Desulforapulum autotrophicum HRM2: one gene and its partner. The protein of the gene in region 1 interacts with the protein of each later gene in a pairwise test. Links are inferred from orthologs where the notes say so. Each region holds a gene or a part of one and is shown on either strand. Other genes may lie near its edges. The genes, in order: lpdA and HRM2_RS20005.

Region 1 (14,975 bases):
GAAAACTCACCCACCTGCTGCGTTGCTTCACAAAGCCAAAATCCTCACGTACAACAGTACGCTCCGGTTTTAGCTTTGCTTGCGCCTTGCATCTGGGCAAGTTTTCATCCAAACACGGGTTTTCGGTCGGGCAGTAAGTAGGAACATTCTGCTGCCGCCCGGCCCAAAAAACGGCCCGGCGGCAGTTTTTACGTTTTTTTATATAGAACTCCCATCGAAGCATTGCAATCCGAGGAGTGTATCATTTGTTGTGGCCAGAGCAGATACCATGCTCCGGCCATGACGGTTATAAAGATTTTAATTTTTTACGAATCAACAGGAGCCGGTCAATGGATTATTTTCTTCAGAACCTGATCAACGCCCTGCAGTGGGGAAGCTTCTACGCCGTGATATCCATTGGATACTCCATGGTCTACGGCGTTCTGATGCTGTTTAACTTTGCCCACGGCGATATCTTCATGGTCGGGACATATATCGGGTTTGGCGTGGCAACCCTTTTTCTGACGCTTTTTTCCGCCATCATGCCGGGGTGGCTCATCTTTATCTTCACCGTGGTCATCACCATGTTCCTTGCCTCGTTTGTGGGCGTGTTTGTCGAAGTTGTGGGCTATAGGCCCCTCCGGGGTGCGCCAAGGGCTTCGGCCGCCATTACAGGACTCATGATCGGTATCATTTTTGAGACGGGCAACCTCATCATTCTGGGGGCAAAGCGTTTCAGTTTTCCGCCCCTGATCGAATCGATCACCTACAATTTTGGCGGTATCTATGTGACCAATGTCAAGGTGATGATCGTTGTGATCTCCCTTCTTCTCATGCTTGGGCTGCATCTTTTCATCCAGAAAACCAAGTGGGGCATGGCCATGCGGGCGATGTCCTATGATTTCCTTGCTGTTCCCCTCATGGGGGTGTCCATCAACGTTATTGCTCCCCTCACCTTTGCCATTGGTGCAGGGCTTGCATCGGTTGCAGGAATCCTCTACGGCCAGGCCTATCCCGTTCTTGACCCCTACATGGGTATTCTCATTGGATGGAAGGCCTTTGTTGCAGCCATCCTTGGTGGAAGGGGATCCATCATGGGCGCGGCCCTGGCCGGCTACATGCTCGGGTTCATTGAAATTTTCGTGGCCATGATATTTCCCTCAACCTTCAGGGATTTGATTGCCTACTCGATCATTCTTGTCATCCTCACCTTTCGACCCAGGGGATTTTTTGGAATGGCCCACAGTGCAAGTCTAAGGCTCTAGCGTTAACCCCTATTCAACAGGACAGCAAATGGAAACCATAAAAAAGATAAAGAGATCCCTTGGAACGGTTCCGCTTCTGGGGTGGATTCTGGGCGCTTTTGTTGCGGCAACCCTGGAATATTTCCTCGGGGATGCCGCCTCCTACTACCTCGGTCTGCCAAAAATTCCGGCCATATTCGGCACCCTCATCATGTTCAAGGATCCCATGATGATCCCCAGCGTCATTGCCTATGACCTTCTGATCTACACTGTGCCCGTCATCCTTGTGGCAAAATTAACGGCTCCGTTGACAAACCGGCTGGCAGGCCTGCTTGAGCATTTACCCCTGGTGATTGCGACCCTGGTTCATCTTGCAGCTTTTTACGGGGTGCTTCACATCTGGGCAGACATCAACGACTACAGGGTTCTGGTGCTGAAACTGACCATGGTGTCGGTGATTCTGACCATCAGTATCAACATTATCAACGGATACCAGGGCGAATTTTCCTGCTCCCATCCGGGGTTCATGGCCCTTGGTGCCTACACCTCATCGGCCCTGACCCTGCTTTTTTTTGCCGATGACAAACTATTTGGTGCGGCCCTTCTGCCGGCCTGGCTGGGTCCCTGGATGTTTCCTTTGATTCTGATTGCAGGCGGTTTTGTGGCCTCCATTGGATCATTGGTCGTTGCCATTCCCTCGTTTCGAACCCGGGGAGATTACCTGGCCATCATCAGCCTTGCATTTATGTTCATTGTCAAGAGCGCCATCGAGAACCTGGAGGTCCTGGGTGGCCCCAGGGGCATGAGCAGTCAGCCCAACTATGCCTCGCTGCCCGTGGTGTTTGCCTGGATGGCCATCTCCATCTGGATTATCAACAACTTTGTCAGTTCCACCATGGGCAAGGCCCTTAACGCGGTCAGGGACAACGAGCCTGCTGCAGATTCCATGACCGTCAACACCCGCAAGACAAAGATGACGGCATTCATGTTTGGCGCCTTCTGGGCTGGAATTGCAGGTGGACTCTTTGCCCATGTGCTGCGCTACGTCAATCCTGCCACCTTTGGCATTCAAAAACTTGCCGAAATCCTTGCCATGGTCTATTTCGGGGGTCTCAATTCGATCTGGGGCTCCATTGTTGGAGCCGTGAGCATCTCGGTCCTTGGCGAAGCCCTGCGGCCCCTTGAGTTGTTCAAATGGATTATTATTCCTTTGATTCTGATCCTGGTCATGCTTTTTCGTCCCCACGGCCTTATCTCGTTTACGGATTTCAACATTAAAGGTCTCATGAGATCCAGAAACCGTCAACCTGGAAATAATCAGACCGAAAATGTCCTGTCAAGCCAAGGAGGTCGCCAATAATGTCACCGCTTCTCCAGGTCAAAGGTATGACCCATTATTTTGGCGGGCTCAGGGCCGTCAACGACTTTAATCTCACCATTGAACCAGGGCAGATCAACGGACTGATCGGGCCTAACGGGGCCGGCAAGACCACCATTTTTAACCTGATCACCGGGGTGTACACCCCCTCCCAGGGATCGATCATGCTCAACGGTCAATCCATCAAGGGCATGGAGACCCATAGGATCGCCGCCCTGGGCCTTGGCAGAACCTTCCAAAATCTTCTTTTATGGCGCCACATGAATGTGCTCGACCACATCAAGATGGCCCACTTTTCCCAGCTCACCTACGGCCTATTGGGCGCTTTTTTTAATACCCCTGCCTGCAGGCGCCAGGAAAAAGAGATCGAGGAAAATGCCTTTCGATTGCTTGAGATTTTCGACATTGCCCAGTTTGCCCGGCAAAAGGTTGGAAATCTCCCCTATGGGGCCCAGCGAAGGGTTGAGATGGCAAGGGCCATGGCCATTAATCCCAAAATTTTGTTTCTGGATGAACCCACGGCCGGCATGACTCCAGACGAACTTGTCCGGATGATTGAAATCATCCGAAAGGTGCACCAGGAATTCAAGGTGGCTATTTTCCTAATCGAACATCGAATGAAATTTGTGATGGAGCTTTGTGAGTACATTCAAACGCTGGTCTTTGGCGAAATTATTGCTGAGGGACCTCCCCAGGAGATCCAGAATAATCCCAAGGTGATCGAAGCGTATCTTGGCAAGGAGGATTTAACCTGATGCAGCTTGTTGTAGAAAATTTGACTGTCGCATACGATAACATCATGGCCCTCCACGGCATCAGTTTTTCCGTGGACAAGGGGGAAATCGTCACCATAATCGGCGCCAACGGTGCTGGTAAAAGCACCACCCTGAGGGCCATTTCAAGAATGATTCCCTCCGTCCACGGGTCGGTCATAAAATTTAATGGTGAAAATATCCTTAAATACAGCACGGACAAAGTGGTTTCAAAGCTTGGCATCTCCCATGTTCCCGAAGGAAGGATGATCTTTGGCAACCTGACGGTCACGGAGAACCTGACCCTTGCCTGTTTTGCAAGAAAAGACAGGGACCAGATGGTCAAGGACAAAAAATGGGTGTTTGATCTTTTTTCGAGGCTGGATGAACGAAAGAATCAGCTGGCCGGAACCCTGAGCGGCGGTGAACAGCAGATGCTGGCCGTGGGCCGGGCCTATATGAGCGGCAGAAAGATCATGATTCTGGATGAACCTTCCATGGGCCTTGCCCCCCTTCTCATGCTTGACATGTTTGAGGCTTTAAAGGAAATCAACCGGCTGGGAACCACCATCCTGCTTGTCGAGCAGAACGCAAGGCTTGCCTTGAAATTTGCCCAAAGGGGTTATGTGCTTGAAAACGGCAACATCGTGCTCGAGGGAAAGGCCAGCGATCTGCTGATTGATCCCGAGGTAAAAAAAGCCTATCTTGGGGCGTAATTTTTAATCCGGAATAGACAGGGTTCACGGCAGCCTTGCTGGGGTAGCCGTGAACCCTTGAGAGTGAAATGAAAATAGACAAGGTCAACATCAGGATCATCAAGGAATTAAGGGAGGGCCGCAAATCCTTTAAGGCTATTTCAGAACTGCTCAACATTACAGAAAACACCGTGCGGGCAAGGGTTAACCGGATGACAGATGAGGGCATTCTGGATATCTGCGGAAGAATTGACCCCTCTGCCATCCCCGGTCATAACACCGTTATCATCGGCATCAAGCTTAAAGAGATGGACCTTGTCAAAAAAGGCGAAGAGATATCCAATCTTCGCGGGGTCATTTCCGTAAGCGTTGTTACCGGCCGCTACGACCTCATGGTCCATGTGCTGTTAAAGCCCGGATTTGGGCTCCTTGAGTTCTACACGGACGAGATTTCCACAGTTGAGGGGGTTGGTTCTGTTGAAACTTTTGTGGTTTATAAGTCGTTTAACATGAAGGTGCCCTATGTATTATAGTGTTTGAACGAAAACTCACCCATCTGCGGCGTTGCTGCAAAATCCTGCAATCCTCACGTACTATAGTACGCTCCGGTTTCAGAATTTTTTGCGCCTTGCATATGGGCAATTTTTTGCCCAAACACGGGTTTTCGGTCAGCCGGTTCTCTAACCGTGAAGGGCCTTGCCCGTGGCCTTGAGTGCCAGTTCCGACACGATTTCAGCAAGGGTCGGATGGGCATGTATGGTTTCAGCAAGATCTGAAATGGTGAGCCCCTTTTTTACGGCAAGTGCGCCTTCTGCAATAAGATCGGTTGCATGGGGGCCGATCAGGTGAAGACCGAGCACCCGGCCTGACGGTCGTTCAAGTACGATTTTTGCCTCACCCGCTATCTCTCCCATGACCTGGGCCTTGCCAATGGCTCTGAAATTAACGGTAAAACATTGTGCATCAATTCCTTTTTTTTGACACCCTTCCTCTGAAAGGCCCACCGTCCCGATTTCAGGCATGGTAAATATTGCGTTGGGTACGGCATTGTAGGACATGGTCCGGGTTCCCCCTGTGGCATTTTCTGCAGCTACCATGGCTTCATGGGTGGCCACATGGGCAAGCATGATATTTGCTGGGCCTGTGATATCGCCGATGGCATAGACACCCTTGATCGTTGTTTCCATGGCGTCGTTAACCGGAATCCACCCTTGCCCATCGGTTTTAAGGCCAATGGCTTCAAGTCCGAGATCCTTTGAAAGGGGTGTGCGGCCGATGCAGACAGCCATGGCAGACACCTCGATCTTGACCGGCGTGACCGTTGCACCGGTTTTCAGGTTTGAAAAGGGTGAGGCACCCACCATGACACTGACGCCCCTGTCATGGGGTTCACAGGTGGTGACGCTCCGGTCCAGGATTACCTTGATCTTTCTTTTCTTCATCTCCCGCAACAGGAGTTTGGAACAGGCTGTGTCAACGGAATCAAGGGGGAGCAGGCGATCCATGGCTTCCACAACGGTGACGGCTGAACCAAGGGCTGCGAGGATAAAGGCGAATTCACACCCGATTACCCCACCGCCAACGATGATGATTGATGGTGGTATCTGTTTGAGCGATAGAAGATCGTTACTGGAAAGGATGGTCCGCCCGTTAAATGCAAAGGCCGGGACATTCAGAGGAATGGTTCCGGTTGCAAGGATCAAGCGGTCAAAGGCAATCTCTGTCCTGGTGCCGGAATCGTCGGTCACCGTTAACAGGCCCATGGCCTTGATCTTTGCCCTGCCCATTAGAACGGTAACCCTGCCCTTTTTGAGCAGGGAAAGAATCCCCTGCTGCTGGGTCTGGATAAGGGCCTGTTTTCTTGCCATCAGGGCAACCATGTCCAGTGCCACCGGGCCTTGAACATTGATGCCATATTTTTGCGCTTCATTGAACTTCAACAGCAGGTCTGCCGTGGTTTTCATGATTTTAGAGGGGATGCACCCCCAGTTGAGACAGGTCCCGCCGACCCCCTCTCGTTCAACCAGGGTTACTTTTGCCCCAAGGGATGACGCCCGTAAGGCTGCCGCGTAACCGCCAGGGCCTGCACCAATGATTGCTATTTGCTCTGCCATCTTTTCTCCTTAGTTTTTCAGGGGTGGCTATTGAGATTTATTAAAGATAATATAGTTGAATCAATCAATTTTTAATATATATATTTCCAATAATTTAAAAAAACAATAATTTAATTGACTATAAGATCAATTTGTAACTAAATAGTCTTTCATGGATTTATCTTTAATCGCAATTGCTATTTTTTTAATAAAATGTTCTTATTTTATAAACACGTTACTGCGAAATGCATGAAAGATCAAACTCAAGTTACGAACAAAAATGCAAAAAACAGCGAGGTTAACACCATGGGAAACATGCTTAAGACCACACCGTTGAACCGCTGGCACAGGGAGAACAACGCCAATATGGCCGAATTCGGCGGTTTTGACATGCCGCTTTGGTACGAAACAGGGGTCAAGAATGAACATCTTGCGGTCCTTGAATCAGCAGGCATTTTTGACACAAGCCACATGGCCTGTGTGACGGTCAGGGGCAACGATGCCCTGGCCCTTCTCCAGCGCTGCCATACCCGGGATCTTGCCAGTCTTGCCCAGGGAAGGTGTGTGTATGGTGCCATCCTTGACGAACAGGGCCATACGGTAGATGATGCTATTGTTTATTGCATTGGGCCTGGGGATTTTATGGTCTGCGTTAATGCCGGCATGGGTGCAACAGTGACAGCCCATCTTGCCGGGCATGGAAAAAAACTTGATGTGGTCATCAAAGACCTCACGGGCAAGATTGCCAAGATCGACATCCAGGGAAAAAATTCGTTGCGCATTCTCAAGCATCTGATCCAATCACCGGAACAGGTGTTTGATACCATGCCCTACTTTTCCTTTAAGGGGCATATGGATCCTGCATTCAGTCCGTCTTCCCAGGTGGTGCTCACCGACGGCACCCCGGTGCTGCTTTCCCGATCGGGCTACACCGGTGAATTCGGGTTTGAGATTTTCATTGCCCCTGAAAAGGCTGTTGATCTCTGGACCGACATCCTTGGGCAGGACCGGTCGTACAATGTCATCCCCTGCGGACTTGGGGCCAGGGACTCGTTGCGGGCAGGCGCAGTGCTGCCCCTTTCCCACCAGGATATCGGATCGTGGAAGTTCATCAACCATCCATGGATGTTTGCCCTGTCACTAAAACCCGACGGGTCCGGATTTACCAAGGCGTTCATCGGCGACAAGGCGTTGCTTGATCCCAAAGATGCCTATTACACCCATGCCTTTGTGGGCGAGAATCTTAGAAAGGTGTCGTCGGGACAAAAGGCCCAGGTGTTTGATCTTGAGGGCAACCTGCTGGGCAATGTGCTGACCTGTGCAACGGACATGGGCATCGGGTGGATTGACCAGAAGATTATCAGCATTACCTCGCCTGACCGGCCCGAAGGGTTTGTTCCCAAAGGGCTCAGTTGCGGTTTTATCCGGGTAAAAAGCCCTCTGGAGATGGGTAGCAAAGTGGTGCTCAAGGAGAACAAACGAACCCTGACTGTGACCCTTGTAACCGACGTGCGTCCCCATCGTACGGCGCGGCAGAAGATAAGTAATTTTATATAAACCGGCACGGCCGGAGCGATAGATGGTATCCGGCCACAACGAAGTCTGAAACACCTCCACTGATGAAGCTTCGGTGAGTGTTTCATATAAAAACGATAAGGAGGTAAGCCAATGAAAGAAATTAATGAACTGAATCTGCCGGAAGATGTACGCTACACCGAGGACCATGAGTGGGCAAAGGTCGAGAACACGGTTTTCACCATCGGCATCAACGACTATGCCCAGGATCAGCTTGGGGAGATTGTTTTTGTGGAGATGCCTGAAATCGGGACCTCTTTCTCAAAGGGGGATGAGTTTGGTACTGTTGAATCGGTAAAGGCGGTTTCAGAGCTCTATATGCCTGTTTCCGGCGAAGTTGTGGAGATTAACCAAGGGCTTGAAGATGCCCCTGAACTTGTCAACAACGACTGCTATGGTGCCGGATGGATCATCCGGGTCAAGCCGTCCAATGTCGCTGAGATGGACCTTTTAATGGATAAGAAAACCTACCTTGAATCTTTAGAAGGATAAAACGAAGGATAAAACCATGCGCTATCTACCCCATACAGACCAGGACATACGAGAGATGCTGTCCGTCACGGGCATGGACTCTCTTGAGGATCTTTTCACCGTAATACCTGAAAAGTTCAGGGTCAGGGAGCCCCTTGATCTGCCCCCGGCCATGGACGAGTGGGCTCTGAACGACCACATGGAGGCCCTTGCCGGTTCCATGGGGGCAGCTTCAAGGTCCCGGGTGTTTATTGGGGCCGGCAGCTACAGCCATCACATCCCTTCCGCCCTCTCCTATCTGATCGGTCGATCTGAGTTTGCAACGGCCTACACTCCCTACCAGCCCGAGGTCAGCCAGGGTACCCTCCAGGGTATCTATGAGTTCCAGAGCATGATCACCGCGCTTTTAGGCATGGATATCGCCACAGCCTCCCACTATGACTGCGGAACGGCCCTTGCCGAGGCCCTGTTAATTGCACTCAGGAAAAATAAACAGACCCGAACCGTGGCCGTTTCAAGCCTGGTTCATCCCTTTCACAGGGAAATCATCAAAACCTACCTGACGCCGGCCGGCTATTCCATGGTCGAGCTTCCCCAAAATCCCGACGGCACCACCGACTTTTCCTTGCTTGATACCCTTGATGTGGCCGGCATTGCCGTGCAGAGCCCTAATTTTTTGGGCTGCATTGAGGATCTTGCCCGTGTCAAGGCCATTGCTGATTCAAAAAAAGCGTTGTTTATCACCTCGTTCACCGAAGCCCTGGCCTATGGCTTACTGAAAAACCCCGGAAGCTTTGGCGCAGATCTGGTTGCCGGCGAAGGTCAGAGCCTTGGTATCCCCCAGAGTTTTGGCGGTCCGGGCCTTGGAATCCTCTCGTCCACCAAAAATCTCATGCGCGCCCTGCCCGGCCGCTATGTGGGAAAAACCACAGACATGGCTGGCGAACCCGGATTTGTACTGACCCTTGCCACACGTGAGCAGCACATCAAACGTGAAAAGGCCAGCTCCAACATCTGTTCTAACAACGGGCTAAACGCCATGGCTGCGGGCATGTACATGGCCTTTACCGGCAGGGTTGGTATGCGTAAAATCGCCCAGATCAACCATGACAAGGCCGTATTCCTGAAGGCTGCCCTCCAGGATGCAGGCCTTGAACCGGCCTTTGACCGACCCTTTTTCAACGAGTTTGTCTTAAAGGTGAATGACGGGTTCAGGGAAAAGCGAGAGACCCTTAAAACCCGTTTCAACATGGTGGCAGGCCTTGACCTTGAGCCCTATTACCCGGCCCTGGCCAACCACTATCTGTTTTGCGCAACCGAAGTCTTTTCCAGGCAGGATATGGAAACCCTGGCAAGGGAGGTGAAATAATGGAAACCCCAAACAAAACCGGCCTAGAACCAGAAACCGGCAATGGCACCCAAGGATTGATTTTCAAGGAACCCCTGTTGTGGGAAAAGAGTAAACCCGGCCGATGCGGCATCTCAATTCCCCTGGCGGATGTTGAAGTATCCCCCCTTGACCCTGACCTTGTGGGCGAAGCACCCGAGTTACCTGAACTTTATGAGCTTGATGTTGTCCGGCATTACACTCGGCTTTCCCAATGGAACATCGGCATTGATTCTGCCATGTATCCCCTTGGGTCGTGTACCATGAAGTATAACCCCAAGACCAACGATGTCCAGGCGGCAAGGATTGGATTTGCCGCAGCCCATCCCCTGGCAGACCCGGATCTTTCCCAGGGCGCCCTTGAGCTGATGCATACCCTCGAAGGATTCCTTGCCGAGATTGCAGGCATGGCAGCCACCACCTTGCAGCCTGCAGCCGGTGCCCATGGTGAGCTTACAGGAATGATGATTATCCACGCCTATCATGCAAAGAACGGACGCCAGCGCACAAAGATTCTCATTCCGGACACGGCCCACGGAACCAACCCCGCAAGTGCAGCCCTTTGCGGATATTCGCCCGTGAACATCACATCCTCGGAACTTGGTATGCTGACCCCCAAAGCTGTTGCCGATGCCATGGACGAGGACACGGCAGGGATAATGATCACCAATCCCAATACCCTGGGGCTGTTTGAAGAAGACTTAAAAGAAATTTGTGATATCGTTCACCAGAAAGGTGGCCTTGTGTACGGAGACGGCGCCAACATGAACGCGGTTCTCGGCATAGTACGACCCGGTGACCTTGGCATGGATGTGGTCCACTACAATCTGCACAAGACCTTTTCAACTCCCCACGGGGGTGGTGGGCCCGGGTCCGGACCCATTTCTGTGGTGGAGAAGCTGGTGCCATTCTTGCCGGGACCACGGATAGTCAAAGATGACAAGGGGTTTTCGTTCAAGGAAAAGGGCCCGGATTCCATTGGGCGGATGCTCACCTTTTACGGTCATTTCGGAATCCTTGTCCGTGCCTATGCCTACATCAGATCCCTGGGGCCCGACGGGTTGAAACGGGTCAGCCAGTTAGCCGTTCTCAACGCGAACTACATCAAGGAGAGTCTTAAGGACACCCTTGATCTTGCCTATGACAGGCCCTGTATGCATGAATGTGTGTTCAGCGACAAGGGCCAGGCTCCCCACAAGGTGACCACCCTTGACATGGCAAAACGGCTCATGGATTACGGGTTCCATCCGCCGACCATCTATTTTCCCCTGGTTGTCCACGGTGCCCTGATGATAGAACCCACAGAGACGGAATCCAAGGAGACCATTGATGGTTTGATCCATGCCCTCAAGGCCATTGCCGAGGAGGCCCGGACAAACCCCGATCTTGTCAGGTCCGCCCCCCATCTGCCAAAGATGCAACGCCTGGACGAGGTAACAGCGGCAAGGAAGCCATGCCTGTGCGGTTAAACAATGGGTCGGCCAAAGGACGAGCCACGAATGGCCGTCCAATGGGTTCGGTCTTTAAGACCCCCCGGGGGGGTCAGGGTTGTCGCCGGGTTCAGGACCTGGGCCTGATGGACTATGGGACTGCCTTTGTCCTTCAAAAAAAAATTGTCGCTCAAAAGGTTGATGACCCCCATGGAGCAGATGTGATTCTGGTGGTCGAGCACCCGGCTGTTTTTACCCTGGGTCGAAGGGGCGGCAGGGAAAACCTCATGGTTGATGATGCATTCCTTGAAACCCGGGGAATCTGTGTGATTGAAACGGGCCGGGGGGGTAATATCACCTTCCACGGACCGGGCCAGGTGGTGGTTTATCCCATCATGGATCTGGCAAGGGCGAAGATCGGGGTGGCTGATTTTGTCCACACCCTTGAACAGGCCATGATCGACACCTGCCTTGATTTTGATGTCAGGGCCGGTCGAAATTCGAAAAATCATGGTATCTGGGTAACCAGCCAGGGGGTTCAAAAAAAGATCGGCAGCGTGGGCCTTGCCATACACCACAACATCTCGTTCCACGGCCTTGCCCTGAATGTTAATCTGGATCTTGCCCCCTTTTCCTGGATAAATCCCTGTGGCATGACCGACGTTTCCATGACATCCATCCAAAGGGAGTGTATTGGCCAGGAAAAATCCAATGGACTTGATGGCTCTACTGGCCTTGACAGGGCCAAACACCGACTGGTTCACCATTTGGAAACTCTTTTTTGAGGAAAAAAATGAACACTCAAACCACTGCAAAACCTGCCTGGCTCAAACGCTCCCTTCCAAGGGGGCCTGAATTTGAACGGGTGAGAAAGCTTGTTCAGGGTGCACACCTCCACACGGTGTGCCAGGAGGCAAAATGCCCGAATATCTGGCATTGTTTCGCAAACCACACGGCAACCTTTATGATTCTTGGGGATCTTTGTACCCGGAATTGCCGCTACTGCAATGTCAGTCACGGAAAACCTTTGGCGCCCGACGCAACGGAGCCTGAATCCGTTGCCAGGGCAGCCCTTGCCCTAGGACTAACCTATGTGGTGATCACCTCGGTCACCCGGGACGACCTTGAAGATGGGGGAGCGGCCCATTTTGTCAGGACCATTGAAGCCCTCAGGGAAACCCTGCCCGATTTGATCGGGGTTGAGGTGCTGATTCCTGATTTTGGCGGCAGTGAGTCATCCCTTCGAACAGTTATGGATGCCCGGCCTGAGGTGCTAAACCACAACATTGAAACAGTCCCATCCCTGTATCCGACGGCACGGCCTGAGGCGATCTACCATCGTTCCCTTGAACTGCTTGCCCGGGCACATCAGATAAATCCAGCCATTCCTGTGAAATCAGGATTAATGGTGGGTCTGGGTGAAACACGGGAAGAACTTCTGGAGACCATGAAGGATCTTGTGGCCCATGGATGTAGTATTCTCACCATCGGCCAGTACCTTCAGCCGTCAAAGGCCCACCTTGCCGTGGATCGCTACTATCCACCGGACGAATTTGACGATCTCAAGGAGCTGGCACTGGGAATGGGATTTAAAACTGTTGCATCGGGTCCGTTTGTTAGAAGCTCATTTGAAGCCCAGGCCCTTTTTTCTCACAATTAGAAATACTGCGCTTCTGTTCAACGGGTTGATTCGGGTGAAACTGTTTGCTGATTTATCTTTATTTAATCCTTTGGATGCGGTATATTCGGTATATATTTTTTCCCGTTGATTTGTTAGTTGGCATCTACTTTTGAGAGGATTTTAAAATGTACTATGAAGCCGTCTATACCCCAAAAGAGACTAAAGGCCTGGGAGACAAGGCATTAAAATTCGTTGGAAAACGCATTGCCCTTCAGGATGGCGGTCAGGAAGAACTGACCCCTGGTAAATCAACGGTAGTTTATATCGCATCCCCCAACTTTGGCCTCATACCCAACCATGATCTTACAAAGATCACCTCCATTCCCCTGAACAAATGGAATATGCTTGCGGAACAGAACAAGCTGTTGCTCTAGGATTTAGCATCCCCTTGCCATCATTCTTTTAGCCGTGCTTATCTCAATGTAAGAGGCGCCATGATCTGATCCAAAGTGACCGGCAAGAACCGTTATCAGGGTGTCTTCCTTGAGGATACCCTGTTCGATGAGCCTGAGGATTGCCTTTCTAATGGGAATGGTGGTTGCCTCCTCCCTTTGAATGGTATCGGCATGGACCCCGAAGCTCAGGGCAAGTTCACGCATTACCTTTTCATCATAGGTCTGGGCATAGATGGGGTTGTCTCCCCGATAGGCGGCAATGGCCCGGATGGTGGTACCTGTTATGGAATCGGCAACGATGGCCTCGGTGTTTAGACGCATGGATGCCTTGACCGCCGACTTTGCCAGGTAACCGGTTATTTTGTTTTCAAGGGTGTAGGGGGTGTTGATGTAGGTGCTCCGGTTTGTCTCGACCTCGTTGGCAATTTTTGCCATGGTCTGAACGGCTAACAACGGATACTTGCCACTGGCCGTTTCCCCGGAAAGCATGAGGGCATCGGTTGAATCAAGGCAGGCATTGGCCACATCCGACACCTCGGCCCGTGTGGGTCTGGGGGATGTCATCATGGAATGGAGCATCTGGGTGGCTACAATCACAGGTGCCCGTTTCTCAATACAGCGCCGCACCAGGGCTTTTTGAACCAAAGGGATCTTTTCGGCCGGTATCTCAACGGCAAGATCTCCCCTGGCGATCATGATGCCATAGGCCACTTCGAGTATCTCGTCGATGTTTTCAACTCCGCCGCTGTTTTCGATTTTTGCAATGATTTTGATGGTGCTCTTTCGTTCGTCCAGGATTCTCTGAACGGCAAGCACATCTTCCCTGTGCCTGACAAAGGAGTGGGCAATAAAGTCAACATGGTTGTCTGCGGCAAACCGGATGAATCCCTTGTCCTTTTCGCTCAAGGCAGGCAGCTTCACATGGACGGCTGGGATGTTGACGCTTTTTCTGCCGTAGATGATTCCGTCATTTTCCACAAAACAGGTAAGGAAATCTGAGTTCCTCTCCTTGACGGTAAGTGCGATGGATCCGTCATCAATGAGGATGGTGGTTCCCACGGGAACGTCATTTACAAAACCTGGGTAGGAGACATAGATGATATTGCCTGCAGAACGTTCGTCCGGAGCTCCCTTGATTTGGATAAAATCCCCATAGGCAACGGTGAGGGGGGTGTCGGCCCCACAGGTTCTGATCTCAGGTCCCTTGGTGTCGATGAGAATGGCGATTTTATTCGAGACTTTTCTGACGTTTTCAATCACCTTCAGGGCATCTTCATGGGTCTGGTGGGCCGTGTTCAGGCGTACAACATCCATTCCTGCATCGTAGAGCTGTTTTAAAAATTCCGGCTCACAGTTCCGGTCCGATATGGTGGCCACGATTTTTGTCTTTCTACGCATTTTTTTCTCCTTTTGTGCACAACCAGAGAATCAGGTTGTCAAGCACAATTTCAGGGTCATTGGCCGAGCGTTTCATCTTCATATCCACCTCGCTGAGCCGGGTTATTGCCTGTTTCAGCTCAGCCAGGGAAAAATTGTCTGTTTTCAAAAAGGTATGGTACACCGGATAGGTGTTGTTTTTGTTAGGGGCAATTAAAAGATCTGTCAGGTTTTTATTGGTTTTGGGTTTGCCGGATTTTCCAGCCGGGGTGGGCGCTGCATGACCGGCAAGGGTCCTGTCCCAGTTTTCGGCCGTTGCTGTAATCTCTGCATCTGCCTGTTCAATCATGGGCATGGTGTGCTGTTTGAACCGGTTGTAGGGGGAGTTGGGTTGCCAGCAGGGGATTCCCCTTTGCCGGGACCTTTCAATGAAAAATTTTACAAGGACAAGTTTTCTGAGCTGGTTTGACAGGGCCATGACAATTTGGAGCGGATGGAAGCCTGCGTTTAAAAGGGAT
Region 2 (14,989 bases), 1.7 Mb from region 1 along the record:
CTGGAAAACCCTTTGGCGAGGTGCCGGTCTTTACGGGGAAAAGTTTCCCGGCATCTTCGGTTGCCATTACCAATGCCTCGTTGATTTTTTTTCCAAGAAAAAGGTTTGTTGAACTTATCTTAACCCACCCCAATCTTGCCCTGAACATGCTGGCTGTTCTTTCCATGCGGCTCAAAGAATTCACCATCATGGTGGAGAACCTTGCATTAAAAGAAGTTCCGGCCCGGCTTGCCTCCTACCTCATGGCCTCGATCAAGGATAGAGATAAACCCGGTTTGGTGAACCTTCCTGTGTCTAAAACCCAGCTTGCAGGCATTCTTGGGACCACTCCTGAGACCATTTCAAGAATACTGGCCCGTTTGACAAACGAGGGATTCATAACTGTGGACAACCGGTTAATAAACATTGTTGACCCGGATGGTCTGGCAGAGATTTCCGAGGGGGAGTAAACAAGCCTGCTGGGGGGCAGATCTGAAATCCATCCCCCCTTAAAGCTCCCGGGATCAAACGATGGTTCCGGCGTTGATCTTGTTGGGCTTAACTATTTCGCCCCTGGCGCTGATTACCGTTTTTGTCATTGGAATTTTTTTGTCTGCAAGGGCCATGGCCCGTTCCAATATGCCCGGAAGCCCGGAGCAGCAGGGCACCTCCATGATAAGGACAGTGATGCTTTTGATGGTGTTTCCGGCAAAAATCTGGGTGAATTTTTCCACATAGGCGTCTTTGTCGTCAAACTTGGGGCATCCCATCATCACGACTTTGTCTTTCAGGAAATCCTGGTGGAAAGAGCCGTAGGCAATGGGCACGCAGTCGGCTGTGACGAGCAGGTCTGCATCCTTGAGAAAGGGTGCCGTGGGCGGAACCAGTCGGATTTGAACGGGCCAGTGTCCCAGGGCAGAGGCGGACTCACCCATTATCACCGGTTTATTGGCCGTCTGGCAGGCACTCTCGTCCAGTGTTGAAAAGGTGTGCAGGGTCTCTGACGGGCAGCCGCACCCTGACGATGCAGGTGCGCTGTTTTTGTCTTTGGATTTTAAAAAGGCCTCCACAGCCTCTTCATCAAAGGCATCTGCCTCCCTTTCCACAAGCGTTAAGGCACCCTGGGGGCATTCGCCCATACAGGCCCCAAGGCCATCGCAGTACTGATCCTTTACCACCTTTGCCTTTCCATCAATGATTTCAATGGCACCTTCGGCACAGGAGGGAACGCAGTTTCCGCATCCGTCACATTTTTCTTCGTCTATCTCTATTATTTTCCGCATGATTTTCATGGTATATCCTCCTGGGTTCAGGTATTCACACCGGTTTTGATCCCGGGTTGTATGTCTGGTGCTGCTGTTCTTTGCTCTGTTCTTCTGTCGGCGGTTTTTCGGCTTATACCTCCGGGGTCAGGAGAACCTTGGCTGCTTGTTCCCTGCCGCTCTGGGTTAGAAAAGACTTGTTAATGATGGCTTCAAGCCTTGCCCTTTCCAGGGGGGTCTTTTTTTGTGCCTCCTCAAGGTTTGTGATGAGGTCGGCATCGTAAAGCACCTTAAAGTTGAGTGTCTCTTCGTCCCTCGGGTGGTGATGGTGGCCGACAATGTCGCATACCTCTTCGATGAGATCCGCCTTGGCCTTGAGGTGTTCAAGGATTTGTCGTGCAACGGGCGGGCCTTCAATCTCCTGATATTCAGGTGCGTTTGAGTTATATTTTTCCTCGGCTTTTTTAATACCGATGTCGTGGAGATAGGCGGCACACAGGATGATGGCCAGATTTCCAAGCTCGGCCTTACCAATGGCTTCGGCATAGCGTGCCACCCTTGTGGCGTGGCCGATTCGCTTAAAATCCGTGTGAAAATAACGCTTCATCTCCACGGCCACCCTGTCCTTTAGAAGATCGTCCCTGTTGGCCAGGAACTCTTTGGGAAGGGTACCGAGGCATTGTTCTGCATATTGGCAATAGGAGGCGCAACCAAAATCCAGTTTCGGGTTTACCATCCGCTTGCCGCATCCCTTGCATACCCGGGATGTGTCATCCTTGAAAAATTCAATAATGGTGCCGCATTCAGGGCAAGGTGTTTCGAAAATGGCTTCCTTATTCCAGTACTGGGTATCTTGACCCGGGCATTTCATGGAGGGCCTCCTTTGTGGGTTGATGGGGTCAGGCCTGTTTAAGTATAAGGACCTGACCCCGAATGTCATTCTATCGTTAATTTCCCTGCATCATGGCTGCAATATCACCCTCGGCATCGCCAATGGGCTTGATGTTAAAATTTTCCACCAGCACCTTGAGTACCGCAGGAGAAATAAAGGCAGGAAGGGTTGGTCCAAGTCGTATGCCTTTCACGTTCAGGTGAAGAAGGGCCAGAAGAACCGCAACCGCCTTTTGCTCGTACCAGCCAATGTCATAGCTGATGGGAAGCTCGTTGATATCATCAAGGCCAAATACCTCCTTGAGTTTCAGGGCAATGACGGCAAGGGAGTAGGAGTCGTTGCACTGTCCCGCATCAAGCACCCTTGGAATTCCGCCGATATCGCCGAGGTTTAGTTTGTTGTACCGGTATTTTGCACAGCCTGCCGTGAGGATAATGGTATCCTTGGGAAGCTTTTCGGCAACCTCGGTAAAGTAGGCCCGGTCCTTTTGCCTGCCGTCACAACCGGCCATGACAATGAAGCGCTTGATGGCGCCGGATTTTACCGCTGCAACCACCTTGTCGGCCAGGGCCAGCACCTGGTTGTGGGCAAATCCACCGACAATGGTGCCTGTCTCGATCTCCCGGGGGGCAGGGCAGGTCTTTGCAAGGGCGATAATTTTTGAAAAATCTTTTGCTCCGCCCGGCTTACGATCGGCAACTTTTTCAAGACCGGGATATCCGACCACGCCTGTAGTGAATATTCTGTCCCCATAGGTGTTACTCTTTTTGATGGGAATGATGCAGTTGGTCGTCATGAGAATGGGGCCGTTAAACGACTCAAATTCCTCATTTTGTTTCCACCAGGAGCTGCCGTAGTTGCCCTTGAGGTGGTCGTATTTCTTGAATTCAGGATAGTAGTTGGCCGGCAGCATCTCTCCGTGGGTATAAACATCAACCCCTGTTCCCTGGGTCTGCTTCAACAGTTCGTCCATATCCTTCAAGTCATGGCCTGAAATCAGGATGCCGGGGCGGTCACCCACACCGATGTTGACCTCGCTGATCTCGGGATTGCCATAGGTTGAAGTGTTGGCCTCGTCCAGGAGCGCCATGGTGACCACTGAGATCTCACCGGCCTTGAGTACCAGACCCACCATCTCATCCACACTCAGATCCCGGGTGGTTGAGTCAAGGGCTTCAAGGATAAAGGTGTAGATCTCATCTTTTTCCTTGCCCAGAATCGCTGCATGCTCGGCGTAGGCCGCTATGCCCTTGAGGCCGATGATCAGAAGCTCCCTCAGGGAGCGGACATCCTCGTTTTTTGTGGCAAGAACCCCAACGGTTTTTGCCTTGTCCTGGAATTCGTCCACATTGGTGGACATCCAGGTGGCTGAGTCGTGGAGCGCTCCGGTGATTTTGCCCTTGATTTTGTCTGCAATATTTTTTTTAAGGGCAACGGCCTGATTTACCCAGTCAACAAGGCTTGCATCGTCAAAGTTGGCATTGGTGATGGTGGTAAACAGCGCCTTTGAAGCAAACCTTGCGGCCTCTGTGGTCATGTCCACCCCAGCTGCTTTTCCCTTAAGGGTAAGAACGGCGATGCCTTTGAGGTTAAAAATCAAAAGATCCTGAAGGTTTGCCGTCTCTTCTTTCTTGCCGCACATCCCGCTGATGGTACATCCCTTGTTTTTTGCCGTCTCCTGGCATTGAAAACAGAACATGGTCGTCCTCCTTGAATGGTTGTTTGTGTGGGAACTCTTTAACCGTGAAATAGATATTATCTGATTAAGTTAAGGATTTCCTTGATCTATATCAAGTAAATAGAAAATTATTCAAACCAATCAAATCTTGATATTTTTTGCCATAGACGATATTTACCTAGGTTGCGGCAGAGAATGGTGCTGTTTTTTGTGCCGAATTTTGAACAGGGTTGGATAAATCTTACAGGAAGGGTGTGGTGGAGTGGATATGGAATTATATCAGGGTGTTGTGCTTGGCGTTCTACAGGGGCTTACAGAATTTTTACCGGTTAGTTCATCGGGCCATCTTGTACTGGGCCAGAATTTTTTTGGCATTACAGAACCTGCCCTTTCGTTTGACATCAGTGTTCACCTGGGAACCCTTTTTGCCGTTGCCCTTGTCTTTTTTAAAGAGATCAAGGCCATGGTCGTCAGCCTTGGACGGCTGGTGCAGAACCTGGGTTCACTGAAGAATTTCAAGCAGGTTGTCAAGGCAGATGGAGATGTCCGGCTTGCGGCCCTCATCATTGTGGGATCCATTCCAACGGCAGTTATCGGGCTGATTCTGAAAAATTATGTCCATGCTCTATTTTCTTCTCTGGTGATTGTGGGCAGCATGCTCATGGTCACGGGAACCTTTCTCTGGTTGACCAGACATTCAACACCCGGGGGGAAAAAGGTCGAACAGATTGGGTTTGGAACGGCCCTCTTTATCGGAGTCTGCCAGGGGGTTGCCGTGATTCCGGGGATTTCCAGATCAGGTGCCACGATTGCAGCAGGTCTTTTTTCCGGGGTGGAGCGGGAAACAGCGGCAAGGTATTCGTTTCTGCTGTCCATGCCCGCCATTGCCGGTGCAGAGATATTGAGTCTCAAAGAGTCTTTTGCCACTGGTGCAGGTTTTGACACAGTGACCCTTTTAAGCACCCTGACCGCTTTTATCGTCGGCACACTGGCCCTGGTGGCGCTGTTGAAAATTGTCAAAAAAGGGAGATTCTATCTTTTTGCCCCCTATTGCTGGGTCGTTGGATTGATTTCAATTATAGCAGGATTTGTCGCCTAGGGGCATATCGTGAATGATATCTGAATTATTGTTTAAAAAGGAGGAAATATGAATCCGGGAATTTTCAGGGAGTACGATATCCGGGGAATTGCAGGCAAGGAGTTTGTGGATGAAGATGTGGTCAAAATTGGTCGGGCCTATGGCACCCTCCTTGACCGGGACAACAATCGACGGGTGGTTGTGGGCCGGGATTGCAGATTAACTTCCGATCATTATTCCGTCCTCTTTATCGAGGGTATCCTTTCAACCGGATGTGATGTCATTGATATTGGTGTCTGTCCCACGCCCGTGCTCTACTTTGCCATCCACCACCTCAACGCCCAGGGTGGTGCCATGGTGACTGCCAGCCACAACCCGCCCGAGTATAACGGATTCAAGCTCATGAACGGGCCTGACAGTATCCACAGCCAGGGACTCCAGGAGGTGAGACGGATCATCGACTCGGGCGTATATGTACAGGGACGGGGAACCATTGAAATCAGCGATGCCCTCACCCCCTACATGGCCTATATTCAGGAGAATGTCTGCCTGAAACGACCCCTTCGCATCGGCGTTGATGCGGGCAATGGCACGGGCGGCGTCACGGCCCTGCCGGTCCTCAAAGGTCTGGGATGTGAGGTCCATGACCTTTACTGCGACATGGACGGCACTTTTCCCAACCACGGTTCAGATCCCACGGTCAAGGCCAACATGGTTGAACTCATTGACCTTGTCAAAGCAAAAAAACTGGATCTGGGCGTCGGGTATGACGGGGATGCCGACCGCATCGGCGTAGTCGACGAGCACGGGAACATCATCTACGGGGATCAGCTCATGGTAATCTTTGCCAGGGAGATTCTCAAGCGCAAACCCGGGGCTACCTTTATTTCTGAGGTCAAGTGCTCCATGGTCATGTACAATGACATTGAACAACACGGGGGCCGGGCCATCATGTGGAAGACGGGCCATTCCCTGATCAAGAAGAAGATGAAAGAGGCGAATGCCGAACTTGCAGGTGAGATGAGCGGCCACATGTTCTTTAAGGATCGGTATTTCGGTTTTGACGACGCCCTCTACGCCACTTGCAGGCTTCTTGAGATTGTTGCTGATACGGGCAGGACCGTATCCCAGCTGATTGAAGATCTTCCCGTCACCTTTACCACCCCTGAGATTCGGGTTGAATGTGACGATTCCAGAAAATTTGACGTAGTTGCCGCCATTACAGAGCAGTTTAAAAAGACCCACGAGGTCATTGACATTGATGGCATGCGGGCGCTCTTTGGCGACGGCTGGGGGCTTGTGCGGGCCTCCAACACCCAGCCTGCCCTGGTGTTGCGGTTTGAGGCATTAACACAACAAAGGCTTGTTGAGATCAGATCCATGGTTGAGACGGCCCTTGAAAAGATCATTTCCAAGACACCCTAAGGGAGTTAAGTAGTAAAAACCAATGGAATTATCCGAACAGCAGCAGACGGCAGTCCTTCACACGGGGTCACCCGCCCTTGTGGTTGCAGGGGCAGGATCCGGCAAGACCCGGACCCTGACGGCAAAGATCATGCACCTCATCGGCCAGGGGTTTGATCCCACAAGAATCCTTGCCATCACCTTTACCAATAAGGCGGCCCAGGAGATGAAGAGTCGCCTTTATAAACTGTCCGGCCTTGGGTATGCCAAGTTTCCCTGGGTCAGGACCTACCATTCGGCCTGTCTTGTTATTTTCAAGACCCATAGCCATGAGATCGGTTACTCATCTCCCATCCAGATCTGCTCGATTTACCAGCAGAAAAAGATCGTGACGGAGATCCTTGTGAACAACAACCTTGAAAAAAAGCATGCCGGCAATCTCATCTCCATCATCTCAAGGGCAAAGAATTCGGCCAATCCAGACCGTTATTTTGACGAGCACCCGAGGATGGGCATAATCCGGGTGGTTGATCTTTACAAGGCGTATGAACAAAGATTGTTTGAGGCCAACCTGGTTGACTTTGACAACATCCTGCTGAAAACCCGGGACATTCTCAGGGATTTTCCCGAAATTCAGCAGCGGTACAAGCAACAGTTCACCCACATCCTTGTGGACGAATACCAGGATACCAACAATCTCCAGGACGAACTTACCAGGCTTTTGCTGGGTGATCACGGTAATCTTTTCTGCGTGGGGGATGACTGGCAGGCCGTGTATGGGTTCAGGGGCAGCAATGTTAACCATTTTCTTCAGTTTTCCAACCGGTATGACAATGCCAGGATTTTTCGCCTTGAGGAGAATTACCGGTCGGCCGATGAAATTGTCCAGGCGGCCAACGGGCTCATTGATTTTAATGCCGACAAGATGGACAAAAAGTGTTTCTCCCAGAAAAAGGGAGGGGTGGTCGAAATCCACGAGTTTTTTTCCGAAGGTGAAGAGGCCGAATGGGTTGCAAAGCGCCTCAAGGCCTTGAACTGCAAGGGTGAAGGCATTGATTTTGACAAGATTGCCGTGGTCTACCGCACCAAGTTCTGTTCCCTTGCCTTTGAAAAGATATTCAGGATGTTTAAAATTCCCTACCGCCTCATGGGTGCCCAGGGTTTTTTTGAACGGATGGAAATTCTGGACATCAATTCCTATCTGAGCGCGGCCCAGTTTCCCAACGACGACGTCTCGTTTGAGCGGATCATCAATACCCCTAAAAGGGGGATCGGGCCAGCCATGGTCAAGAAGATCGGCACCATGAAAGAAGAGGGGATGAGTCTGTCCGGTGCTGCCAGAAAAATGGTCCAGGAGCGGGTGCTGACCCCCAAGATCCATGGTGAGCTCTCAAAGCTCCTTGAGCTGCTGGATTCCCTCTGGGACCTGCCGCCCAACCAGGCCATGGAGCGGGTGCTGGATGGGACAGCTTACTTTGATTACCTGAAGAAAAAGGTCAAGACCGAGGCTGAATTTATCTCTAAAAAGGAGAACATCGAACAGCTGGTCTACACGGCACGGGAGAAATCCACCATCCTTGAGTATCTGGAAGAGGCGGCCCTGATTCGGGAGGACACCAAGGACGAGGATGACGACGGGGAAGGGGTGGCCCTCTTGACCATCCACTCGGCCAAGGGACTTGAATTTGACACGGTGTTCGTGGTCGGGTGTGAGGAAAAGCTTTTCCCCCACTGGCGATCCATTGATGCCGGAGAGCAGGCCATCCAGGAAGAAAGACGACTCATGTATGTTGCCATGACAAGGGCCGAACGCTTTCTCTATCTTTCCCATGCCAATTATCGAAAAGGTCAGTTTGCCATGCGGTCAAGGTTCATCGATCAGATTGAGGAATGTATGGCGTGAGTGTAAGGTAAAGCCTTGGTCCGTCACGATTTAGCAACTGTAAAATATGTGAAGTAAGGATACCATCATGGGACAGTCTGGTTTTTGTATACGAGGGATGGCGTTGATAACGGCCATGGTCCTTGTGTTTGTCCTGGGTGTTCAAAGGGGTGGGTGCGCCACACACGATCTTGAGACGGTGATCCTGCAGCTTGACTGGAAGCACAATGCCGAGTTTGTCGGGTTTTATGCCGCAAAAGACCAGGGGTTTTACCGGGAAGTGGGGCTTGATGTCCGATTTGTCGAACCAGGACCCCATACCGATCCTGTCCGGGAAGTAGTGGCCGGACGGGCCGATTATGGCCTTGGGCAGTCTGATCTTGTACTTGGGGCCATGAAGGGGCGACCCATTGTTCTGCTGTCTAACTTTTTAAAGCGATCGTCGGTTTTTGTGGTGGCAAGGCCGGAGATTGAGCAGGTGTCAGACCTTGCCGGAAAGGCCGTCATGGGCGATCCAGCCATGGGTAAGGTTGCCGAGCTTGCCCATATGTTCAAGGCAGGCAAGTTGGATCCTGGGACCTTAAATTGGGTCCCCTCCACCTTTGATGTCGATGGTTTTGCCCGGGGAAAGGCCGACGCCATGGTGCTCCATGTAACGGACCGGCCCTTTGTGGGTACCCCCGGCAGGAGGTATTCGGTCTTTACCCCGTCGGATTTCGGGGCCGATTTCCTTGGCCAGAGCCTTTTCACCTCAAAGGAGTCCCTTGCAGACCATTCAGACCGGGCAAGGCGTTTTGTCGAGGCCAGTTGCCGGGGATGGGCCTTTGCCATGGACCAGGATGAGGCTGTGACGGCAGCCCTTGTTGCAGCCCATGTTCCAAAGAAGAGCCTTGAGACCCTGATTCTTGGCGTTCGGGCCGTTAAAAAACGGGTCCTTCCTGCCACCTATGACCTGGGGACCATGGATCGTTCAAGCCTCCAGCGAATCGCCGACACCTTTGTTTCCCTTGGCATGGCTGATTCAGACTATGACCTGAGTGGTTTTATCTTTGACCCCTCCGGAGGGATGACCCCCCTGACACAGGTATCCCTGACCGGGTTGGAAAGAAGATTCCTGGCCGATCACCCCGTTGTAACCGTGGCATTTGAGGATAATTCCAAACCCTTTTCCTTTGTTGCCGACCAGGGCCACCAAGGGTTTGCCCATGACTATTACGGGCTTCTGGCCAAAAAAACCGGGCTTCAATTTTCGTCGGAATTCGGCTCCTGGACAGCCAACCTGGATCGGTTTAAGGCCGGGAAGGTGGACCTTATCGATGGGATCTCGTTTGACCGTGACCGCCAATCGTTTACCCTGTTTTCCCCACCGTACTACACCATTCCCCTGACCCTGTTTACCCGGAATGAATTTGGTTTTTATTTCAACATCTCCCAGCTTTTTGGACGACGCGTGGGCATTGTCCGGGATGTTTACTTCAAGGAGGCCCTTGCCGGTTATCCTGAAATTAATATTGTTGCCCTTGCCGATACCCAGGCCCTGATGCAGGGACTTTCAGAAGGCCTTGTGGATGCCGTTATCATCAACCTGGGCGATGGTCTGAGTACCATCAGGAAACTGAACCTCACCAATGTACGTTCTGCCGGAGCCATCGCCCTTGAAGGGAAAACAAAGGAGGACCTCAGGATCGGGGTCAGGGTGAACCTGCCCGTTCTTCTGACCATCGTTAAAAAGGGAATGGCTGCCGTTACCGCATCTGAGCTTGCATCCCTGAGGGACAAGTGGCTGCTGCCGGCGCCGGGGAGTACGGGGTTGAGAATTCATCTGACGGACAGTGAAAAGGATTTCCTGGTAAACCACCAGGTAATCCGTGTGGGAAACGAGGAAAACTGGCCTCCGTTTGATCTCAATGTGGATGGTGAAGCCCGGGGGTTTGGTGTTGACCTGCTAAAGCTTGTGGCCGATCGTATCGGCATTCATCTGGAATTTGTCCCGGACCATACCTGGGATGAGACCGTGACCCTGTTCTACGACAAAAAGATTGATGTACTCCACAGTCTCACCCGGAACCAGGAGCGGGAAAAGCACGCCCTTTTTTCCCTGCCCTTTTATTCTTCACCCCATGTGCTGATGTGCCGGAAGGATGCCCCGCCCGTGACCGACATCAGGTCGCTTTACGGCAAGACCCTTGCCATGCCCGAAAAATGGGCCGTGGTCGATTATCTGCGACTGCACCACCCGGAAATCAAACTCATATACACAGCCGACACCATGGAAGCCCTGTCCGAGGTGTCCCAGGGAAGGGCTTTTGGCACCATTGAACAAGAGGCTGTTCTCCATTATTTCATGAAAAAGTATGGGTTCTCTTCGCTTAAAAAGGCCTTCACCTTTGATGAATTTGACAATCTTGGCAACGCCTCCATGTACATTGCCGTTCGAAACGACTGGCCCCAGCTCATGGATCTTATGGACAAGGCGTTGAAAACGGTTTCTCCAGGGGAGATGGCAGGCCTTGAGGTCAAGTGGTTTGGCCAGGCAAAACAGAACCACTGGAACAGAGGCGGCACCCTTGAACTTTCGGGAGGGGAAGAGGCCTTTTTGAAAAATCTAAAAAAGATACGATTCTCCATTCATTCGGACGCCATGCCCTTTGAGGGGGATGAGGGCGGTGCACCGGCCGGAATGGTGGCCGACTTCATTCCACTCTTTGAAAAAAAACTGGGCGTTCCCTTTCAATACGTTCCGACAGCCGCCAATGCTTCAGCGGTTGATACCCTGAAGTCCGGCCGATGCGACCTTTTGCCCATGGTGGCCGTTTCCCATCTTGTGGACGAAAACCTGGGTCTTACCGAACCCTATCTTTCCCTTTCCGTGGGAATCATTGTGAATGAGTCATTCCCCTTTATTAAGGGTTTGGGAGACCTGGCCGGCAAGGATGTGGGAATCGTACGGGACAGTGATCTTGGGCCGGCCCTTGTGGCAGGCTTTCCCCTGGTGGAGTTCAAGACCGTGGGGAGCGTGGGCCGGGGGTTGCTCGAAGTCTCATCGGGAAAATTGTCCGCCCTTGTGGTCGATCTTCCGGTTGCCTCCAACTATATCGAAAAACTGGGCCTTTCCAATCTCAAGGTGGTCGGTCACCTGGATCGGTTAAAATCCATCGGTATGGCAACCCAGCAAAAGTCAGTGGAACTCAATCGCATCATGAGAAAGCTTGTGGATTCCCTGACCAGGGAAGAGGTGGACGGGATTTATCAGAAATGGGTCACCCTCCGATTTGAGCACAGGTTTAACTACAAAAACATGTGGCGGTACCTGTTTATTACTGCCCTGCTTTTTTCTGGTATTCTTTTCTGGAATCGTAAACTCTCAGCCTTTAACCGGCAGATGGCTGAGGCCAATGCAAAGCTTGAACAGCTTTCTGTCACGGACCGGCTTACAGGACTCTACAACCGCATGAAGATTGATGACACCCTGCTTGAAGAAATCGGGCGGGTGTTAAGATACAACTATCCCCTTTCCTTGATTTTAATGGATATAGACCTTTTTAAACAGGTCAATGACACCCATGGGCACCAGGCAGGGGATGCGGTTCTGATTCAAATGGCAAAAACCATGGATAAAAATATCCGATCTACCGACATCTGTGGCAGGTGGGGTGGAGAGGAGTTTATGGTCATCTGTCCCCATACGGATCTCAAGGGCGCCCTCAGCCTGGCGGAACATCTCAGAGAATCCATTGCTCGACAGATCTTTCCCCATGTGATAACCCAGACAGGAAGCTTTGGCGTGGCCCAGTACGGGAACGGCGATTCAGAGGCCGATCTCATTGCCCGGGCTGACCGGGCCATGTACCTTGCAAAGGAGGGGGGCAGAAACCGGGTGGAATCGGTTTTGTGATTCCTGTTTCTAACATCTTATGAATAAAAAATTGACTAAACAGAAGAGTGACGGGTTTTTATATTTTCCCCTTGGAAAACTTGCCAAAGATGAAACGATCTTCAAAGATGCAGATAAACGCAGCTTTCGAGATGCATATAAATTTATTTTAAAGCCGATTCTTGGTAAACAGCTTGCCGTCAACACCTACTATAAAAACGACTTGATTGCCGCAGCTAATACCCGGATTACAATGGATCTGCTTCGTATCTTTGACGAGCTTAAAATTAATTTCAAGGTTAATCGGGTAGAAATCACTGAAGAAGAACGAAACAATGCCCTTGATTCTGCAATGGCACAGATCATGAAAATCAAGCATGATTTTTTTAACGCCATGGACAAAAAAGAGATCCCGGCCATGCAAAAAACACTCAAGGGCTTTCTTCGCGAAACCCTGGCCTCGTGTAAAATGGACCGTTTCCACGCCCACGATGAATTAGTGGCAGGATACCTGGCGTTTGCCAATAGCGCCATTACATCCCAGGACCAGTATCTGTGGACGGCCATGGCCCTGAAAAAGATAATTGACAACGAGAAACGGATTTTGGGCCTGGGAAAATCGGAAAATGGTGAAACCATCGAGCATGTCGTAAAAACCACATGGCTTTCGCTAATGCTTGCCAGGAAACTGGATGATTTTGATAATTCTGATTGTGAAACCCTGAGTATCATCTGCATGGGCCATGACGGGGGAAAGGTCCTTGTGCCCGAAGAAATACTGTACAAGAAGGGACGGCTGACCCAACTGGAAAACGATATCATGAAAAGCCATGTGCTGTTCTCCTATCTGTTTGCCTCCAACAATCAACAGGATCTCAATTTTGAATCTTTTGCCATGGCTCTGCACCATGTCAAGGAAAACAAATCTTTGGCCCAGAGCTATGGAATCATGAGTGACACCCATACCTCGTTTTACGAATATCTCACACCTGGGGCCCAGACAAAGCTCAATGAAATTTACCATTCAACCAAGAAATATTACCGTTTAATCAGCCTTGCAGACACCTTTGAGGCCATTGCATCCCCCCGGGTTTACAAAAAGGCATCTTCCATCGGGGCAACCCTGTCCATCATGATCAGCAGTCATCAAAAATACGGGTTGTTTTACCCCCCGTATTTAGAGGCGTTTGTGGGTTTCTGGATACAGGAGGTTCTTCCTAAAAATCTCAAGTTCAGAATCAATGACGAGATCCTGGATCTATATTGTAAAAAATTATCCTTAACGTTTGAGCAAAGAGAGCACTGCAAAGAGAATTGTCTGGGGGCAATTATCAACTCCTGCTCAACCTTGGGAACCGATATACATTGCGTTGTTTTTGATCCTGGAACCCGGAAGGTAGTGTTTGAGCTGTCATTTCCGCCAATGGTACTTTTAAAGGATTTCTATTTTTAATCCCTCAATCCTGATCCTTTAAAATGTTGATACAGGCGGTTTAAAATCTTTATCACCTGAAATTTGTTGAACAGAAAGGTCACAATCGGATTGTAGGGAGTCGGCTTGACTGCCGCAACCAAAACAGTTGTTCAAAAAAATAATGACAGGGGATACGCTGATTGTGAGATGGATTGGTGGGCGATACTGGGTTCGAACCAGTGACTTCTACCGTGTGAAGATAGCACTCTACCGCTGAGTTAATCGCCCGATGTTTTTGATCCTATCCGATTCAGGATATTGAATACTCTTTTAAGAGCTTTTCTCCAGAATGTCAATGACCATTTTAGATCTGGAACCATTTTTTTAAAATATTGAACAAGGGGGGCTCGTCTATAGATTCCATCCCCAGAATTTTAGAAAAGTGCTGAAATCCCGCATATCCGAGGCGTCTTTTTTCCAGGGTGTAAGGCTGGTATAAAACAAGATTGCATCATCCCTGTTTTTACCGAGTTTTTTATCTTCCCCGACGCGCCAGTCAAATGCCCACCAACCCATGAAAAGTCTTTCCCATATTTTTGTGCTTGATTTGACATACCCCTTTCTCGGGCCCGATGTCTCAAAAAAAGAGGTGAACCTCCCATCATCAAGGCATAATGTTTCAAGGGATTCCATGGGGGACAGGGCTGCGGTTGACCCATGGGGTGACCCAGGCGCTGCCATGTCATACAGCCGAACATCTTTTACCCTGTGGGTTCCATGCCGGAGTGTGATCACCAGCCTTGTTCGTTCATCGAAATGTTGTGGGTATTTGAGCATCCCTGGAAGGTCCTCTGAATAAACCTTTTGCCGACTTTTATTCCAGGGTTGGGGAAATGCATATTCCGGCATATATGACGTTGGGATAAAGGCAAGATAGCAGCCGCAGGTGTGAACCAGCGTATAGAGGATTGGCCGATCTTTGGCGTCAAGGGTTACGACCACAAACAATCCGACATTTTTACCGGCCACCAGATAAAAGGGGAACAGCTTTAACGGTACTTTTTCAAAATGAACCCTGAATATCAGGTTGCGGTAGGATGACCGGGGTGTTTGGAAATTTCTTGCCTCGTAATAGATCGTGGGGTGTCCAGGGTCAACACCGACCCTTTCGGTTAAATCTTCTGTCACCCAGGCCCTGGGCATCCCAATGAGATTGTAGGGCTCTTCGGGATGTTCAATGACAAAAACCGGAGAGCGTTTCGCCTGCAGTGTTCCATCGGCCTTTGCAGAGATGGTCAGGGTGTCGGTCCCAGGCCGTATCGTATTCCTGGCTGCACATGAGGCAAAAATCCCCAGTGACAGGACGATCAGCAGCAGGCACAGTTTTTTGAGACAGCAGACAAGCGTCAAACATCGGTGTTTTTTCATTTTATATCCTCATTTGCCATCAGGGAAAACATGTTATAAGAATAGGGGGCCTTCAGGGTGGTTAACAGTATCGGTTAAAGACCACTTTATAAAATTTG

Evidence for each region.
Region 2: the proteins of lpdA (region 1) and HRM2_RS20005 interact in binary tests that used the Escherichia coli proteins (3 or more experiments, as listed by UniProt). The link is inferred for Desulforapulum autotrophicum HRM2 from one-to-one orthologs.

What each region holds. Positions count from the first base shown.
Region 1 is NC_012108.1:2,846,697-2,861,671, reverse strand. What follows is about bases 3,946-6,903. They hold lpdA (dihydrolipoyl dehydrogenase), read right to left. Parts: upstream 6,163-6,903; coding sequence 4,729-6,162; downstream 3,946-4,728. Other genes in these bases: HRM2_RS12430 (aminomethyltransferase family protein), read left to right, coding at 6,391-6,903; HRM2_RS12440 (Lrp/AsnC family transcriptional regulator), read left to right, coding at 4,138-4,581; HRM2_RS12445 (ABC transporter ATP-binding protein), read left to right, coding at 3,946-4,069. Outside these bases: HRM2_RS12460 (branched-chain amino acid ABC transporter permease), read left to right, coding at 330-1,244; HRM2_RS12455 (branched-chain amino acid ABC transporter permease), read left to right, coding at 1,273-2,583; HRM2_RS12450 (ABC transporter ATP-binding protein), read left to right, coding at 2,583-3,356; more of HRM2_RS12445, read left to right, coding at 3,356-3,945; more of HRM2_RS12430, read left to right, coding at 6,904-7,698; glycine cleavage system protein GcvH, read left to right, coding at 7,810-8,208; aminomethyl-transferring glycine dehydrogenase subunit GcvPA, read left to right, coding at 8,225-9,556; aminomethyl-transferring glycine dehydrogenase subunit GcvPB, read left to right, coding at 9,556-11,043; lipoyl(octanoyl) transferase LipB, read left to right, coding at 11,028-11,789; lipA (lipoyl synthase), read left to right, coding at 11,798-12,664; HRM2_RS12400 (hypothetical protein), read left to right, coding at 12,811-13,059; pyk (pyruvate kinase), read right to left, coding at 13,063-14,478; holA (DNA polymerase III subunit delta), read right to left, coding at 14,471-14,975. UniProt on the Escherichia coli protein: Lipoamide dehydrogenase is a component of the glycine cleavage system as well as of the alpha-ketoacid dehydrogenase complexes.
Region 2 is NC_012108.1:4,558,783-4,573,771, reverse strand. What follows is about bases 5,795-8,766. They hold HRM2_RS20005 (ATP-dependent helicase), read left to right. Parts: upstream 5,795-6,336; coding sequence 6,337-8,196; downstream 8,197-8,766. Other genes in these bases: HRM2_RS20000 (transporter substrate-binding domain-containing diguanylate cyclase), read left to right, coding at 8,264-8,766; HRM2_RS20010 (phosphomannomutase/phosphoglucomutase), read left to right, coding at 5,795-6,314. Outside these bases: HRM2_RS20035 (Crp/Fnr family transcriptional regulator), read left to right, coding at 1-449; HRM2_RS20030 (ATP-binding protein), read right to left, coding at 504-1,271; HRM2_RS20025 (HD domain-containing protein), read right to left, coding at 1,375-2,112; hcp (hydroxylamine reductase), read right to left, coding at 2,189-3,832; HRM2_RS20015 (undecaprenyl-diphosphate phosphatase), read left to right, coding at 4,080-4,910; more of HRM2_RS20010, read left to right, coding at 4,959-5,794; more of HRM2_RS20000, read left to right, coding at 8,767-12,070; HRM2_RS19995 (HD-GYP domain-containing protein), read left to right, coding at 12,102-13,502; HRM2_RS19985 (hypothetical protein), read right to left, coding at 13,875-14,891. UniProt on the Escherichia coli protein: A helicase with DNA-dependent ATPase activity. Unwinds DNA duplexes with 3'-5' polarity. Translocates on single-stranded DNA with 3'-5' polarity. Initiates unwinding more efficiently from a nicked substrate than double-stranded DNA.